3 regions of the Gordonia sp. ABKF26 genome follow, and region 1 is predicted to be linked to each of the others. Evidence: riboswitches for the same ligand, from Rfam matches in the RefSeq annotation. Region 1 holds a riboswitch; each other region holds the start of a gene.

What was found. Region 1 has a riboswitch for cobalamin ahead of AB4Z55_RS04215 (iron ABC transporter permease). Riboswitches for the same ligand answer to the same signal wherever they lie in the genome.
Region 2: it holds a riboswitch for cobalamin, as region 1 does, so the genes downstream of both, AB4Z55_RS18865 (CbtB-domain containing protein) here and AB4Z55_RS04215 (iron ABC transporter permease) in region 1, are expected to answer to the same signal.
Region 3: it holds a riboswitch for cobalamin, as region 1 does, so the genes downstream of both, metE (5-methyltetrahydropteroyltriglutamate--homocysteine S-methyltransferase) here and AB4Z55_RS04215 (iron ABC transporter permease) in region 1, are expected to answer to the same signal.

What each region holds. Positions count from the first base shown of each region.
Region 1 covers NZ_JBGCVZ010000003.1:802,389-807,749, reverse strand. The annotation lists gene AB4Z55_RS04230 ((2Fe-2S) ferredoxin domain-containing protein) at 123-815, opposite strand; gene AB4Z55_RS04225 (ABC transporter substrate-binding protein) at 812-1,882, opposite strand; gene AB4Z55_RS04220 (ABC transporter ATP-binding protein) at 1,907-2,752, opposite strand; gene AB4Z55_RS04215 (iron ABC transporter permease) at 2,749-3,762, opposite strand; cobalamin riboswitch at 3,858-4,005, opposite strand; gene AB4Z55_RS04210 (YdeI family protein) at 4,035-4,604, opposite strand; gene AB4Z55_RS04205 (hypothetical protein) at 4,650-5,342, shown strand; gene AB4Z55_RS04200 (SDR family oxidoreductase) at 5,343-5,361, opposite strand, start outside.
Region 2 covers NZ_JBGCVZ010000003.1:4,075,459-4,080,819, reverse strand. The annotation lists gene AB4Z55_RS18870 (ATP-dependent helicase) at 1-1,190, opposite strand, end outside; cobalamin riboswitch at 1,252-1,388, shown strand; gene AB4Z55_RS18865 (CbtB-domain containing protein) at 1,464-1,700, shown strand; gene AB4Z55_RS18860 (CbtA family protein) at 1,742-2,572, shown strand; gene AB4Z55_RS18855 (histidine phosphatase family protein) at 2,592-3,086, shown strand; gene AB4Z55_RS18850 (acyl-CoA dehydrogenase family protein) at 3,200-4,426, shown strand; gene AB4Z55_RS18845 (diacylglycerol kinase family protein) at 4,447-5,361, opposite strand, start outside.
Region 3 covers NZ_JBGCVZ010000003.1:2,015,822-2,021,182, forward strand. The annotation lists gene AB4Z55_RS09355 (pyruvate carboxylase) at 1-1,541, shown strand, start outside; gene metE (5-methyltetrahydropteroyltriglutamate--homocysteine S-methyltransferase) at 1,634-3,937, opposite strand; cobalamin riboswitch at 4,083-4,308, opposite strand; gene AB4Z55_RS09365 (iron chaperone) at 4,397-4,741, opposite strand; gene infA (translation initiation factor IF-1) at 4,991-5,212, shown strand; gene rpmJ (50S ribosomal protein L36) at 5,331-5,361, shown strand, end outside.

The DNA.
Region 1 (5,361 bases):
GGGAGCAGGATGACGCGCTCGCAAGCTCGCACCTCAGGGAGCAGTAAAGGCGGCCCACCCCCGCTCCCTGAGGAGCGCCCGGAGCTTGCGGAGGGCGCGTCACGAAGGGTCTGGCGACCCACTCAGCGTGGCAGTCGGTTCGCATTCGGCCCGGCACCGGCGACCAGGTCCACGGCGTGGGCAGGTTCGAGACGGCCGTACCACTCCCCGGCCGGGTTGACGATCGCGAGCGGGCCCAGGTTGCAGGGACTCAGGCAGCCTGTGCCGGTGACCTTGGTCGGGGTCCCCTTGGAGGTCGCGGTGAGTTGGCGGTGAAGTGGTCCGGCACCATAGGCCATGCAGCGCGGGCCTTTACAGACGAGCACGTGTCGGTCGTGATCCTCGATCACCGACCAGGCCGGACTGCGATAGGACGCCGGTGATACTCGGATGTCCTCGGCAGGAACCCGCTCGATGGCGTCGGCGAGGTCGGCGACCACCGCTCCGGCGATGTCCGGTTCGATGATCGAGATGTCGAGACCGACACCGGACCGACTCTCCCGCCAGTTCGCCACCGCCCGCTTGGTCCAGGTCACCAGGTACTTGTCGCGCGGGATCGCCACCGGGACGAGGTTGACGGCCGACAGCCCGTCACCGGCCGCGCGGTCGAGCTCGTCATGGACGGTGGGTGTCGAGATGTCCAGGTAGGCGAGCCCGACATCACGGGCACTGCGCGCCCGCAGTCGGTCGACCATCGCCACCGCCGACGCCTCGTCCAGTCCGCTCACCGTCGGGCGGAGCACGACGACGATCCGGCAGTCTTTCGAGGTGGTCATCCGCCGAGCGTCTCCGCGAAGTCGATCCCGCTGCCGGGGACCAATCCGTACTCCTCGAGGGACTTCCGCAGCTCTTCGGCGCCATAGATGTTCGGGTAGCCGGAGGTGAACATCGCCAGCGGCAGGACCACGAACCTGTTGTCCCGGACAGCCGCGGTGTCACGGAGTCCTGCCCGGGCCTTGATGGCGTCGATCTTGCCCTGGACTTCGTCCGGACTCTTCTTGTAGTCCATGATCACGATGACATCCGGGTCTGCCGAGGCAACGGTTTCCCAACTCGCCCGGAACCAGGTGTTGTCGACGTCGGCGAAGACGTTCGCCCCGCCCGCGACATCGATGATCCCGTTCGGCGCTCCGTTGCCACCGCTGGTGTACAGGTCCTCCTCACCGCTGTCATAGATCAGGACACGCGGCGCCACTGCCGGACGCGGCGCGCCCTGCAGCCGGCGCAGTCGATCGTCGAGTTCGGTCCCGGCAGCGGCGGCGGCCTCCTCGGTCCCGAAGAGGATTCCGTAGTTCTTCACGTCGGCTCGCAACGCATCCCAGGGATCCATGGTGCCGAGCTTGTCCGGGGCGTCACCGCCCTGGCGGCAACTGTCGGAGATGATGTACGACGCAATGCCGTTGGCCTGCAACGACTCGGGCGTCACACCCGATGCGCCCTTGAACAGTCCGCTGTAGGAACCAACCACCAGATCGGCGTCCGCGCCGAGTGCCGTCTCCATGGTGATGGTGCTGCCCTCGAGGTGGGGGACGTCGGCGATCCCAGGGCCGAACATCGACTCCATCACCGGATCATTGTTCTTGTTCAGCGACACTGCGGCAAGCTTGTCGAGTCCCCCGACCTTGAGGATCGTTCCGACGTTGGCCCCGTTGCTCGTTGCGACCACGCGCTCGACCGGCACCTCGTAGGCCACTTCGGCGCCGCAGTTGGTCAGCGTCGCCGACTCTCGTTCTGCCGCGTCGTCGGTGGGCGGAGTGGCACTGCAACCGGCCAGCACAAGGGCCGCAGCCAACGCTGCCGTCGCGAGGGGCGTTCGGAAGTGCCTTGTGGTGGTTCTCGTCATCGTGTCTCCATTGTCGGTGTCGAATCAGTTGGCGGGCAGGTGGTCGTGACCGGGATCGCGCAGCGGCAGCGGCGTATCCAGCGACGCGCCCGGGGTCGACTCGAATACGAGATGCGTTCGGCCTGTGTCGCTGTTGAGAACGCGGTGGGCGGAGACCCCGAAGACCTCGGCGACGACTGCGGGATCGAGCGCGGTGGCGGCGTCGCCGTGCGCGCGGATTCTGCCGTCGTTCAGCACGTACACCGAATCGCAGTGGCGAGCAGCCAGATCGAGGTCGTGAAGCGACACGAGGACCGTGGTTCCCAACGTTCGCACGAGCCCCAGCAGGTCCAGCTGGTGCCGGATGTCGAGGTGATTGGTCGGTTCGTCGAGAACGAGTACGCCACAATCCTGGGCGAGTCCTCTGGCCAGGGCGACGCGGCGTCGTTCACCACCGGAGAGGTGGTCGACGGCGGCGTCCCGGTGCTCGATCATCCCGACCGATCGCAGAGCTGCTTCCACCGCGGCGCGGTCATCGGTGCGACCCATACTCCACGGCGGTGCGTAAGGAAGCCGCCCCAACGAGACGTACTCGTGCACCAGCATGTCGGCGGGTAGGTCCACTTCCTGCGGCACGAAGGCGATCTGCTTGGCCCGGTCCCGGACGCTCATCGATTCGGTTGCCCGGCCGTCGACGGTGACCGTGCCACGCCGCGGTCCGAGCAACCCGACGACCGACCTCAGCAAAGTCGACTTGCCGGACCCGTTGGGACCGACGAGGCCGACGATGTCACCTGCCCGCACGTCGAGTGAAATGTCCTGCAACACCGGGTGATCGTCGATCCACACCTCGACCCCGGACGCTGCGATCCCGACCGGTGTGCGACTCATGCGGCGGCACCGAACTGGTAGCGGCGCCGGCCGAGGATGAACAAGAACAGCGGCGCACCGATGACTCCGGTGACCACGCTGAGCGGGATCTCGACCGGCCGCAACGCAATCCGGGCGACGACGTCGACGAGAACCAGGAAGACCGCGCCGATCAGGGCTGAGGTGGGCAGGACCCAACGGTGCCGGGAGCCGACGAGAATGCGTGCGATGTGGGGGATCACCAATCCCACGAACGCGATGGCCCCCGACACCGCGACCATCGTGCCGACCATCACCGCGAGGAGCGCGAACAACAGGTTTCGTAGCAACGGGACGCGAACGCCCACCGCGGCGGCGACATCGGGTCCGGCCGAGAGGGCGTCGAGCCACCCATGGAGTGCGAAAGCGATCGCGGTGCAGGTCACGACGACCGAGACCGGCAGCAGCAGCTTGCCCCACGATGCGCCGGCAAGACTGCCGAGCAGCCAGAACAGGACCGATTGAGCGGCCTGCGAATCGTTGGTGCGCAGCACGAGGAAGCTGGCGATGGCGGACAGCGCCGATGCGGCAACGGTTCCGGTGAGCACCAGCCGGAGCGGAGTGATACCACCCTGGCTCATGGTGATCGCGAAGACGAGCAGCGCGGCTCCCAGTGCGCCTGCCATTGCTCCGAGGCTCAGCGACCACAACCCGAAGCCGGCAAGGAACCCGGTGGTGATCACCGATGTCGCCCCGACTGCCGCACCAGACGAGACGCCGAGAAGGTGCGGGTCGGCCAGCGCATTGCGGACCAGGGTCTGGACCAGCACCCCCGCAACGGCAAGACCCGCGCCGACCACCAGCCCGAGCAGGATTCGCGGCATCCGGATGTCCCAGACGATCGCAAGCTGGGTACGCGTGACGGCAGGCCCACCGAACCGTGAGGCGATCACGTCGACGACCGTGGACACGGGCAGCACTTCAGCGCCCGAGCACAGGGCGAGAAACGCAGCGGCCAGACCCAACCCGAGCACGACGACAACGACGACCACGGGACGGCGTCGTCTCGTGCGTCTGTGCGTGCGCGGCAGTACCGGCGCCCTGCGGGCACCATCGATCAACATGTGTCGTCGGTCCATCCTCGTGGCGTGACAAGCAGCATCGAGGCTGGTATCTGGCTGAGTCAGTGCGTCGAGGTCATCGACGCGCCGAGTTCACAGTGGCGGGACCGCGCCGGAGTCGAACCGGCTTCCCAGGGATCTCGATGCGACGAGACTACGACATACCCGACAGTCTCCGACACCGCGCCCCGACGACACGGGCGTCAGGGTCGCTCGTTGCGCCCCGCCCGCTCGACGAGGGCGGCGACGCGCTTGGTCTTGGTCTCCGGTCGTTTCGCCAGGGCGATCTGCGACAGTCCGAACTTGCGCGCACTCGGCGGAAACGCATCCCAGTTGGCCCGCGCGACGGGGTCGGCGTCGAGCGCGGCGGCGAGTTCGGGGGACTCGATCAGCGCCTCGGCGTCGTCGAACATCGTCCAGAGACCGCGGGCCTGGGCGTCGTCGATCACGGCTTGCCCCGCGGGCTGAATCCGACCGGCGGCCGCGAGGTCGGCGACACGCGCCTTGTTCGACGCCGACCATCCGCTGTTGCGTCCGCGCCGGGTGAACCACATGCCGCGGCGGCGGTCGTCGATGACGCGGGTGTGGCCGTCGATCCAGCCCCAGCACAGCGCCTCGCGAACGCACTCGTCGTAGTCGATCGGTTCCCGGCCCGATCCCTTGCGCCAGAACACCAGCCACACGCCGCCGGATGAGTCGTGGTTGTCCCGCAACCACTCTCGCCATGCCTCGATCGTGTCCACGGCGAGCTTCGGCGCATCGGGGTCGGCCATGCGTTCACCCTAATCAGCCGGGCCTCGTCTCGGTACAGTTGAGCCGTGAACGAGATCGTCAGCTTCGCGACGGACAACTGGTGGCTGATCTTCCCCATCGGCGCTGTCGTCGGCGGGTGGGCGGGGTCGATCGGGAAGTACAACGAGAAGCGGCGCAAGGACAAGATCGAGCTCGCCCGGATCAAGGCGAACGCGCAGACCGAGCAGCTCAAACTCACGACGACGTCGGCCGACCAGGTGCGCCGGACCCTCCGCCAGCACGACTCGCTGAACGAGAAGTGGTTCGGTTACGAGCTCGATCTCGCGACGCTCATCGAGTACCCGATGATGACCGACATGCGAGAACCGCTGACCCTCGCGTTCCACCGCGCCCGGGTCCGCGCCGACGATCTGCGACCCGAGCCGGGCGCCAAGGCGCCGCTGCCCGATTCGATGTCCCCGGCAGACTTCGCCGAGTACCGCGACGCCGTGGGCGAATACGCCGCGGCATTCGACGCAGCCGAACGAGAGTCCCGGCGGCGCAGGCAAACCGACTTCTCACCCGTCGAACGCGAAGCCCTGGACCGGGCGCGCAAGCTGATCGGCGTGGCCGCCGACTCCGCGGCCACACTCGCAGAGCGGCAGGCGGCCTACAAGAAGGCCCGGGCCGAACTCGAGGGCATCATCGACGTTCCGCAGGTGGCCGCGGCGCAGCTCGAACGGCAGATCGCCGGCGCTCTCGAGCGCGGCTCGGAGTGATCAGAGGTCCGGGATCGGC
Region 2 (5,361 bases), 3.3 Mb from region 1:
GACTCCACCTGGATCACGAGGTCGACCGCGCCCATGTCGATGCCGAGTTCGAGGGAGCTGGTCGCGACGACGCAGGACAGGCGCCCGGCCTTCAGGTCGTCCTCGATCTGGGCGCGCTGCTCCTTGCTGACCGAGCCGTGATGCGCGCGGGCCAGGACGGGTTCGGCGCCGGAGCTCGCGCCGCTGCCCATGACGAACGCGGGGGCGCCGCCGGCGACCGACGGATTGCCGGTCGGTTCGGCCGGCTGCCCGTGGCGTTCGGCGTGGATCTCGTTGAGCCGGGCGGTGAGTTTCTCGGCGAGGCGCCGGGAGTTGGCGAACACGATCGTCGCCCGGTTGGCCTCGATCTGGTCGACGATCGAGGCCTCGACGTACGGCCACAGCGACCCGGCGGTCGGGGAGAACGCGTCGTCGAGTGCGGCGGGGTCGGCATCGGACACCGGGGGTGGGATGTTGGCCATGTCCTCGACCGGGACATCGACGCGGAGGTCGAACGTCTTGTCGGCCTTGGGCTTGACCACCTGACACGGCGCGGCGCCGGACAGGAACCCCGCCACCACCTCCGGCGGCCGGACGGTCGCCGACAACCCGATCCGCTGCGCGGGCTTCTCGAGCAGCTCGTCGAGTCGTTCGAGGGTCAGCGCGAGGTGCGTACCGCGCTTGGTGGCGGCGACCGCGTGCACCTCGTCGACGATGACGGCCTGGACGCCGGTGAGGCTCTCTCGCGCTGCCGACGTGAGCATCAGATACAGCGACTCCGGCGTCGTGATCAGGATGTCGGGCGGTGTCTTGACCAGTGCGCGGCGGTCCGCGGCGGAGGTGTCACCGGACCGGACGCCGACGGTGATGTTCGGTTCGGGAAGGTTGAGCTCCTGAGCCGCCCGCGTGATGCCGGTCAGCGGGGCCCGCAGGTTGCGTTCGACGTCGACGGCCAATGCCTTGAGCGGCGAGATGTAGAGGACCTTGGTGCCGGCGGGCCGCGAGTCCGGGTCGGCGGCGAGGCGGTCGAGGGCCCACAGGAACGCGGCGAGGGTCTTGCCCGATCCGGTGGGGGCGATGACCAAGGTGTGCGAGCCGTCGGCGATCGACGTCCACGCACCCTTCTGCGCGGCGGTGGGAGCGGTGAAGGCGCCGGAGAACCACCGTCGGGTGGGGGCGGTGAAGCGGTCGAGCACCGAAGCGCGGGGCATCTCTCCACTATGTCTCACGCGTACGACAGAACGCGGTATAGAGTCATCCCACGCCTGTGCGGGGAATCCGGTGAGAGTCCGGAACGGTCGCGCCACTGTGAACGCTGCCCATATCGACACCGTAAATATGTCGACGCGGTCGACGTGTCGACATATCGACGCGGTCGACGGTGACGGGGTGACGTGAGTCAGGATGCCGTGCCGGCGCGTAGCAGTCCTCCGGACTCCTACACCACGACATCTCCGACGCGAGATCGGCGAAAGGACCCCACCATGACAGCTCCCCGCACTGCTGCAGCCGTACAGGCCGCCCCGGCCCGTGCCCTGCCCGTACCGAACCTGTCGGTCGCGAGTGCAGCCCTCTGGCTCAGCCTGACCGTGCTCCTGGCGGGTCTCGCCTACTACTTCCTCGGGTACGACCAGGGCGTCGTGTCCGTCTTCGGCTCCGACACCCACGTCCACGAGTTCGTGCACGACGCACGCCACTTCCTCGGCTTCCCCTGCCACTGAGCCGGCCTGACCGGCCGTATCCCACAGGAAGCCAAGTACATATGGAGAAGAAATTCATCGGCGCCGGCCTGCTCGCAGGTCTGATCGCCGGAATCGTCTCGTTCGTGTTCGCCCGGTTCTACCTCGAACCGGTCGTCGCCAAGGCCATCGACTACGAAGGCGCCCGCTCGGAGGCCGAGGAGGCACTGGCCCACGCCGCCGAACCGGGTGGCCACACGCACGGTGAGGGCGGCGAGCTGTTCACGCGGGCCATGCAGGAGAACCTCGGCGCCGGTGTCGGCAACGTCGTGTTCGCGGTGTGCATGGGTGCGTTCTTCGCGGTGGCGTTCACGGTGCTCTGGAGTCATCTCGGCAGTCGCCATCCGGCGACCGACCCGCGCGCGGTCGCGGGTGTGCTCGGCGCGATCGGTTTCGTCGCCGTGTTCGCCGTTCCGTTCTTCGCCTACCCGGCGAATCCGCCCGCCGTCGGCGACGACGACACCATCGGCGAGAGGACCGGAGCCTTCCTCACCATCAGTGTGGCGTCGGTGATCCTGGCCATCGCGGCCGTGGTCCTGGCGTTGTGGCTGCGTCCGCGGATCGGCGGATTCGTCTCGGCCGTCGCCGCTGTCGCCGCCTATCTGGCCGGCGTAGCGATCGTGCTCGCGTTCCTGCCGTCCTTCGCCGAGGTCCCCGAGCCGGTTCGCAACGACGCCGGTCAGATCGTGTTCCCGGGCTTCCCCGGTGACGTGATCGGGGACTTCCGGGTCTACGCCATCGCCAACCAGGTGATCCTGTGGACGGTTCTCACCGTGGTGTTCGCCCTGCTGCTGGGGGCGATGGCGCGCTCGCGTACCGCCGACCGCGCCCCGGCGGTCGCCGCCCAGCACTGAGGCGGCGATCGTTTCGCGCATGCAGATCATCACCGCCGGTCGCACCGGCCCCAATCGGTCGGTGCGATTCGGCGGTGATCCGGTTCTGGACGAGCGGGGCCGTCGGGACGTGCTCCGCCTGGCCGCGGCGTCCACGCCCCCGGTCCACTGTTGCGGTCCGGAGATCGCGTCCCGGGAGACCGCCGAACTCCTGGGTGCCTCCGACGCCCTCGTCGACGACGCCCTGCGGACGCTGGACGTCGGAGCGTGGGCAGGCCGCACTCCGGAGGAGATCGATCCCGTCGAGCTCGGCGCGTGGTTCGCCGATCCCGGTGCCCGGCCACACGGGGGCGAGAGCCTCGTGGATTTCGTCGGCCGCGTCCATCTCTGGCGCGACGGCCGCTCCGGGCTCGCCGACCGTTGGGTGGTGGTGGCGATGCCGGTGGCCCAGGCCCTGCTGTGCCCGGGCGTGGAGCAGTTCTTCGCCCACGAGGTCCGCCCCGCGACCGCGTACACCTGCGCAGATACGCAATAGGAACAGATTCGCGACGGCGTACCTAGACATCGGCAGTGACTCCTGACACAGTTGGGGACGACGAAACTGAAACATGTTCGCCCCCGGGCGGACACCGGTCTGGGAGTGTGACGATGTTCGAGTGGTCCGATGAAGATCTGATGGTTCGGGACGCCTTGCGGGCGTTCATCGACAAGGAGATCCGGCCCCATCTCGACGAACTCGAGTCCGGCGTCCTGCCGCCGTACGACATCACCCGCAAGCTGTTGTCGAGCTTCGGTGTCGATGCCATGGCCAAGGATGCGCTCGAGAAAGAACTCGAGGCAGAAGCCAAGGGGGAGAAGAAGAAGTCCTCCGGCGACGGCGGCGGCATGGGTGGCTCGATGTTCATGATGGTCAACATCGAGCTCGCGGGTGTGTGTCTGGGCCTCGTCGCGTCGCTGGGTGTGAGCATGGGGTTGACCGCCTCGACCATCCGCGGCAAGGGCACGCTGGCGCAGAAGAAGCGGTGGCTGCCCGAGCTGGTGACCATGGAGAAGGTCGGCGCCTGGGCGATCACCGAACCCGACTCCGGGTCGGATGCGCTCGGCGGCATGAAGACCACGGTTCGTCGTGACGGTGACGACTACATCCTCAACGGGCAGAAGACCTTCATCACGAACGGCCCCTACGCCGACACCATCGTCGTGTTCGCCAAGCTCGACGACGGCAGCGGAACGCCGATGCGCGACCGCAAGGTGCTGTCGTTCGTGCTGGACAAGGGTATGCCGGGGCTCACCCAGGGTAAGCCGTTCAAGAAGATGGGCATGATGAGTTCGCCGACCGGTGAGCTCTTCTTCGACAGCGTCCGCGTCGGCAAGGACCGTCTCCTCGGTGAGACCGAGGACACCGGCGCCGATTCGCGTGGATCCGAGGGCGCCAAGGCCGGTTTCACCGCGGAGCGCGTCGGGATCGCCGCCCTGTCGCTGGGGATCATCAACGAGGCGCAACGCCTGTCGCTCGACTATGCGAAGAACCGGAAGCTGTGGGGCCAGGAGATCGCCCAGTTCCAGCTCATCCAGCTCAAGCTGGCCGAGATGGAGATCGCGCGGATCAACGTGCAGAACATGCTTTTCAGCGCCATCGAACGGGGTAAGGCCGGCAAGCCGCTCAGCCTGTCCGAGGCGTCGGCGATGAAGCTGTACTCGTCCAAGGCGGCGACCGACGTCGCCATGGAGGCGGTGCAGCTGTTCGGCGGCAACGGTTACATGGCCGAGTACCGCGTGGAACAGCTTGCGCGCGATGCCAAGTCGCTCATGATCTACGCGGGGAGCAACGAGATCCAGGTGACCCACGTCGCCAAGGGACTGCTGCGCGGCTGAGGTACGCGCTCCAGCTGTGGTCAGGCGGCGCGGTGGGGACGCCACGCCAGATACCACAGCTGGAGCCAGTCCAGTTGCGGTGGCGCGATCCGGGTCTCGGGGCGGTGCCGCGGGACCCGGACGCGCAGCGCACCGGGCGTGATCGTGCATCGCACCGGCGTCGTGAGCTGGAGCGATTCGCCGTCGACCCCGACGGGGATGACCTCGGCGTCGGCGTCGACGGTCACCTCGGTGGCGGTCCGCTGGACGAGCCCCTGATCGTGCGTACGCCGCAGGAGTCCGACGGCCTGCCGGGTGTCGGACACCGAGACGGTGACGACGCCCAGGCGCCCCTCGTCGATGCGGGTGCGACGACCGAGCCCGGCCACGTCGTTGGTGGCGTACGGGCCGTTGCTGACCAGGATCGCCTGGGGGTCGGCGATCGACTCGTTGCCGATGACAGCGCGCAGACCAGACGTCGAGCCTCTGCCCAGCAGGTCGGGGAGCATGCGTAACACCGTGCGCGTCTTGTCATCCCGGTATTGCGGGCTCTGGACGACTTCGGCGTAGATCCCGAACGACGCGTTGTTGACGAAGGGGCGGCCGTTGATGTGACCGAGGTCGACACGGAACTCGACGCCGTCCCGTAGAGCGTCGAGACACCGGGCGGGATTCTGACGGTCGAGTCCGAGATCGAGCGCGAAATGGTTTCGGGTGCCGGCGCTGACGACCAGGAAGGGGACGCCGGATTCGGCGGCCACGCCCGCGACGAGCGCCTGGGTGCCGTCACCGCCCGCGACCCCGAGCAGGTCGGCTCCGCGGGCCACGGCGTCTCGCGCCAGCTGCACCACGTCGATCTCCACCGGCCCGTCGAGCAACGCGACTTCGGCGCCCAGGGACTCGGCCTGACGCTGCAGGTCGAACCGGACGACCTTCCCGCCACCGGAACGTGGATT
Region 3 (5,361 bases), 1.2 Mb from region 1:
ATCCGACGAAGGTGACGACCGCGTTCGTCGCCGAGGCGACCGAAACCGGCATCGACATCTTCCGGATCTTTGACGCGCTCAACAACATCGAGGCGATGCGACCGGCGATCGACGCGGTCCGCGAGACCGGCACGGCGGTGGCGGAAGTGGCCATGTCGTACACCGGTGACCTGGCGAATCCGGACGAGGACCTCTACACCCTCGACTACTATCTCCGCCTGGCCGAACAGATCGTCGGCGCCGGTGCGCACGTGCTGGCCATCAAGGACATGGCCGGGCTGCTGCGTGCCCCTGCTGCGACAACGCTGGTGTCGGCGTTGCGTCGCGAATTCGACCTACCGGTGCACGTGCACACCCACGACACCCCCGGTGGGCAGTTGGCGACCTATCTCGCAGCGTGGCAGGCCGGAGCGTCAGCGGTCGACGGCGCCAGCGCCGCGCTGGCCGGCACCACCAGCCAGCCCGCGCTGTCCGCTATCGTCGCCGCGGCCGCGCATTCCGACCGCGACACCGGCCTCGACCTCCAGGCGGTCTGCGATCTCGAACCATACTGGGAAGCGCTGCGAAAAGTGTACGCGCCCTTCGAATCCGGGCTTCCGTCGCCGACCGGACGTGTGTACACCCATGAGATCCCGGGCGGGCAACTGTCGAACCTGCGGCAACAAGCCATCGCGCTCGGGCTCGGGAACCGGTTCGAGGCGGTCGAGGAAGCATATGCCGACGCCGACCGCATGTTGGGCAGGCTGATCAAGGTCACCCCGTCGTCGAAGGTCGTGGGCGATCTCGCGCTGGCACTGGTGGGCAAGGGGATCACCGCCGAAGAGTTCGCCGCCGATCCGCGGTCCCACGACATCCCGGACTCGGTGATCGGCTTCCTGCGCGGCGAGCTCGGCGACCCGGCCGGCGGGTGGCCGGAACCGTTGCGAACGGTCGCGCTCGAAGGACGCGCCGACGCGGCGTCGACCGAGGGCCTGTCGGCCAAGGACTCGGTGGCACTCGACACGCCAGGACCGAAACGGCAGCACACCCTCAGCCGGCTCCTGTTCCCCGGCCCCACAAAGGAGTTCGACGACCATCAAGAAACCTACGGCGACACCTCACGACTGTCGGCGAACCAGTTCTTCTACGGCCTGCGGTACGGCGAGGAGCACCGCGTCGAGCTCGAACCGGGTGTGGAGTTGCTCATCGGACTCGAGGCGATCAGTGAACCCGACGACAAGGGCATGCGCACCGTCATGTGCATCCTCAACGGACAGCTGCGGCCGGTGCAGGTGCGCGATCGATCGGTCGACGCCGAGGTGGCCGTCGCCGAGAAGGTGGACCGGTCCAATCCCCGTCACGTCGGCGCACCGTTCGCCGGGGTCGTCTCGCTGAGTGTCGGTGTCGGCGACGAGGTCGCCGCCGGCGCGGCCATCGGCACCATCGAGGCCATGAAGATGGAGGCCACCATCACCGCACCCGTCGGCGGCAGGGTCGCGAGGCTGGCGATCGACGCGATCACGCAGGTCGCGCCTGGCGATCTGCTCGTCGAGATCGGTTGACGCACAACAACGCAGTCGGCATTGCAGACCGCGGCCGTCGCACTCACGGGAGAGTGCGACGGCCGGGGTCATTTGTGGCGCCGGTTGACTGCCTAGCCGGACAGCGGGATCGTCTCGCGCAGTCGTGTTGCCGCGGCCACCATGTTGGTGAGCGAGTCCACCACCTCCGGGGTCCCGCGGGTCTTGAGACCGCAGTCCGGGTTGACCCACAGGCGCCCGGCGCCGACGCTCGACAATGCCGAGGACAGGGCCGAGAAGATCTCGTCCTGGTCGGGCACGCGCGGTGAGTGGATGTCGTACACACCCGGGCCCACCGCGTTACGGAAGCCGGCCTCGTCGAGGTCGTCGAGCACCTCCATGTGCGACCGCGCCGCCTCGATCGAGGTGACGTCGGCGTCGAGGTCGGCGATCGCTCCGATGACCTCGCCGAATTCCGAATAGCAGAGGTGCGTGTGGATCTGCGTATCGTCGCGGACCCCGGAGGTCGCGATGCGGAACGCCCGAACGGCCCACGCCAGGTACGCGGGCTTGTCCGCGTCACGCAACGGCAGCAACTCGCGCAGAGCGGGTTCGTCGACCTGGATGATCCCGACCCCTGCCCTCTCGAGGTCGACGGTCTCGTCACGGATGGCGAGCGCGATCTGCTCGGCAGACGCCGACAGTGGCTGGTCGTTGCGAACGAAAGACCAGGCAAGAATCGTCACCGGGCCGGTCAGCATGCCCTTGACCGGCTTGCTGGTCAGCGTCTGTGCGTAGGTGATCCAGTCGACTGTCATCTGCTTCGGTCGGCTCACATCGCCGAACAGGATCGGTGGCCGCACGCACCGCGAGCCGTAGGACTGCACCCAACCGTTCGCCGTCGCGAAGTAGCCCTCGAATTGTTCGGCGAAGTACTGCACCATGTCGTTGCGCTCGGGTTCCCCGTGGACGAGAACGTCGAGGCCGATCGACTCCTGCAGGGCCACGACATCCGCGATCTCCGTCTTCATCCGGTTCTCATACTCGGCGCGATCGATCTCGCCCGAGCGGAGCGCGGCCCGCGCCAGTCGGATGGCCGAGGTCTGTGGGTAGGAACCGATCGTGGTGGTCGGGAGCGGGGGCAGTCCCAGATGTTCCTTCTGTGCGGCGAGCCGTTGCTCGGCCGGGCCGCGCGTCGCGTCGGCATCGGTGACGGCGTCCAGGCGTGCGCGGACGTCGGCGTTGTGCAGGCGAGTATCAGTGGCACGGCTGGCCAGTGCCGTCGAGCTCTCGGCGAAGGCGGCGGCCTGAGCAGCGCGCCCCTCGCTCAACGCCGACGACAACACCGCCACCTCGCGGAACTTCTCGGCAGCGAACGCGAGCCAACCGCGAAGGTTGGTGTCGAGCTCGTCCTCCGCGTCCACGGTGTAGGGGACATGCAGGGTCGAGCACGACGTCGACACGGCGACCGAGCGGGCGGAACCGAGCACGGTGGCCAGCGTCGCCGCGGCCTGGTCCAGGTCGGTGCGCCACACGTTGCGGCCGTCCACCACGCCGGCGATCAGCAGCTTGTCGGCCAGGCCCGGGGTGCCGGCCACCGTCTCGACCGAGCCGTCGACGAGGTCGACCGCGATGGCCTCGATCGGCGTCCGGGCCAAGTGTGCCAACCGATCACCGGCGTCACCGAAGTACGTCGCCACCGCGATGGCCGGACGGCGCTCGTGGGAGCCCAGGGCGTTGTACACCGATTCGGTCCGCGGACCCAGGTCCGCGGCGGCATCGGTCACCAGGACGGGTTCGTCCAGCTGAACCCACTCGACGCCGGCGTCAGCCAACCGCGTCAGGAGGTCTCGGTACAGGGGCACCAACTCGTCGAGGCGATCGAGCGGCGCACCCGCCCCGTCGACCGCCTTCGACAGCGCCAGGAACGTCACCGGGCCGACGATCACCGGGCGGGCCGGGAGACCCAGCTCCCCGGCTTCGGCGACCTCGGCCAGTACCTTCGCCGGATTCAACCGGAACGTGGTCGACGGGCCGATCTCGGGGACCAGGTAGTGGTAATTGGTGTCGAACCATTTGGTCATCTCGAGTGGGGTCACCTCGGCGGTTCCGCGGGCCGCCGCGAAGTAGCGATCGAGCGGATCGTCGATCTCGGCGAACCTCGGCGGCAGTGCGTCGAGGAGGACCGTGGTGTCGAGCACCTGGTCGTAGTACGAGAACGTGTTGACCGGGACGGAGTCGTGGCCGGCCTCGGTGAGCTCGGCCCACTGCTCGCTGCGTAGGCGCTGCGCGACGGTGGCGAGCTCGGTCCGGTCGATGCGGCCGGACCAATAGCTTTCGACGGCCCTCTTCAGTTCGCGCCGGGGGCCGATGCGTGCGGTGCCGAGGACGGTGGTGGTGAACGGTGCCGCGGAGCTGCGGCGGACGGTGTCGGACATGGACGTCGACTTCTCCTACTGACGGTGGATGGTTCACCGCCCAGCAGGGGAGATCGATCGGACCCACGTCACGCCCGGCAGAGGGCGCGCGACGATCGCCGGTTCGACCTGCGCCCAATCCTCGAGGCGGCGAGCCACCGGACGCGGCGCGTCCGGTACACCTGGCAGGTCTTCGGGCTCACCGTCGCTCTCGATCGAGATCCCTCTGATCGAAGTTCCTACTGACCGTCGCTTCCCAAGCCGGAGCTCAGTGCTGATGACGGTGGTCGTTACGGCATACCGCTGCGGGGACAGCTCCGGATTCGAACCGGATTCCCTCTCGTCCGCCGGCGGGATGCCGGCGACTCGACGCCGCGGACGGAGAGCTGACACGACCTCCGACGCGGCGAACCACATGCGTCTTCGACCCTAGCCCAGCAAAGTCGACCCGCTGAACACCGGTAGTTCGACGTCGGGCGGTCAGCCGTCGATCTGATCGCGCCGAAACGACATCATCGCGCGGATCGCATCGTCGGAAGGAGGAGCCCCCGGCTGAAACCGAACGGTGCCCTTCTCCACGTCGAAACCGTCGAGGAACGGTCGCCCGGCGTCGACCGCCTCCGGGCTGAACGGGTACAGACCGATGTGCTTCTTGGTGCGCATCACCGAGAGGAGCGGGCTCCCGCGATATGTCAGGGCCGGCATGCCGTAGCCCTTGCCCTGAGCGGTGTCGGGGACCGCGGTGCGGGCGACGGCGTAGATGCGTCCGACCACCTCGCGGTCGGCGGGGTCGAGTCCGTCGAGATAGTCGTCGACAGTGCCCATCCGGTGCGGCCTCTCTCCGTGGCGCTGAGCACGCATTTGGCCTGGCCTGCTCGTTCGCGTAACATGGATCGTCGGTGCGCATCGCGTGCCGGGCATCAGCGTGTCAGCACGTGGGCCCGGTCGGCGCACACCGGGTGCAGGTCCTCGCGGACCGGTGCCCACACCCTAACGGACAAACACTGATTCAACCCGGCCGATGCGCCGCGGCATCACCCGGATGTCGTGGTCACGGCCAGGATCGCGGAGGACATGGCGAAGAAAGACGGGGCCATCGAGGTCGAGGGTCGAGTGATCGAACCCCTGCCCAATGCGATGTTTCGTATTGAGCTGGAGAACGGACACAAGGTTCTCGCCCACATCAGCGGCAAGATGCGACAGCACTACATCCGCATCCTGCCCGAGGATCGGGTCGTCGTGGAACTCTCGCCCTACGACCTGGCTCGTGGGCGAATCGTGTACCGCTACAAGTGAGACTTTCCCGGCGATGCCGGGGACAGACTTCCCGGACATCCGTTCGGGAGGAGACCGACACCCACGTGCACGGCCGCTTTCGGCGTGCGCGCGGGCGAGCCGAGCAGGAGAGATTGACGTGAAGGTTCAGCCGAGCGTCAAGCCGATCT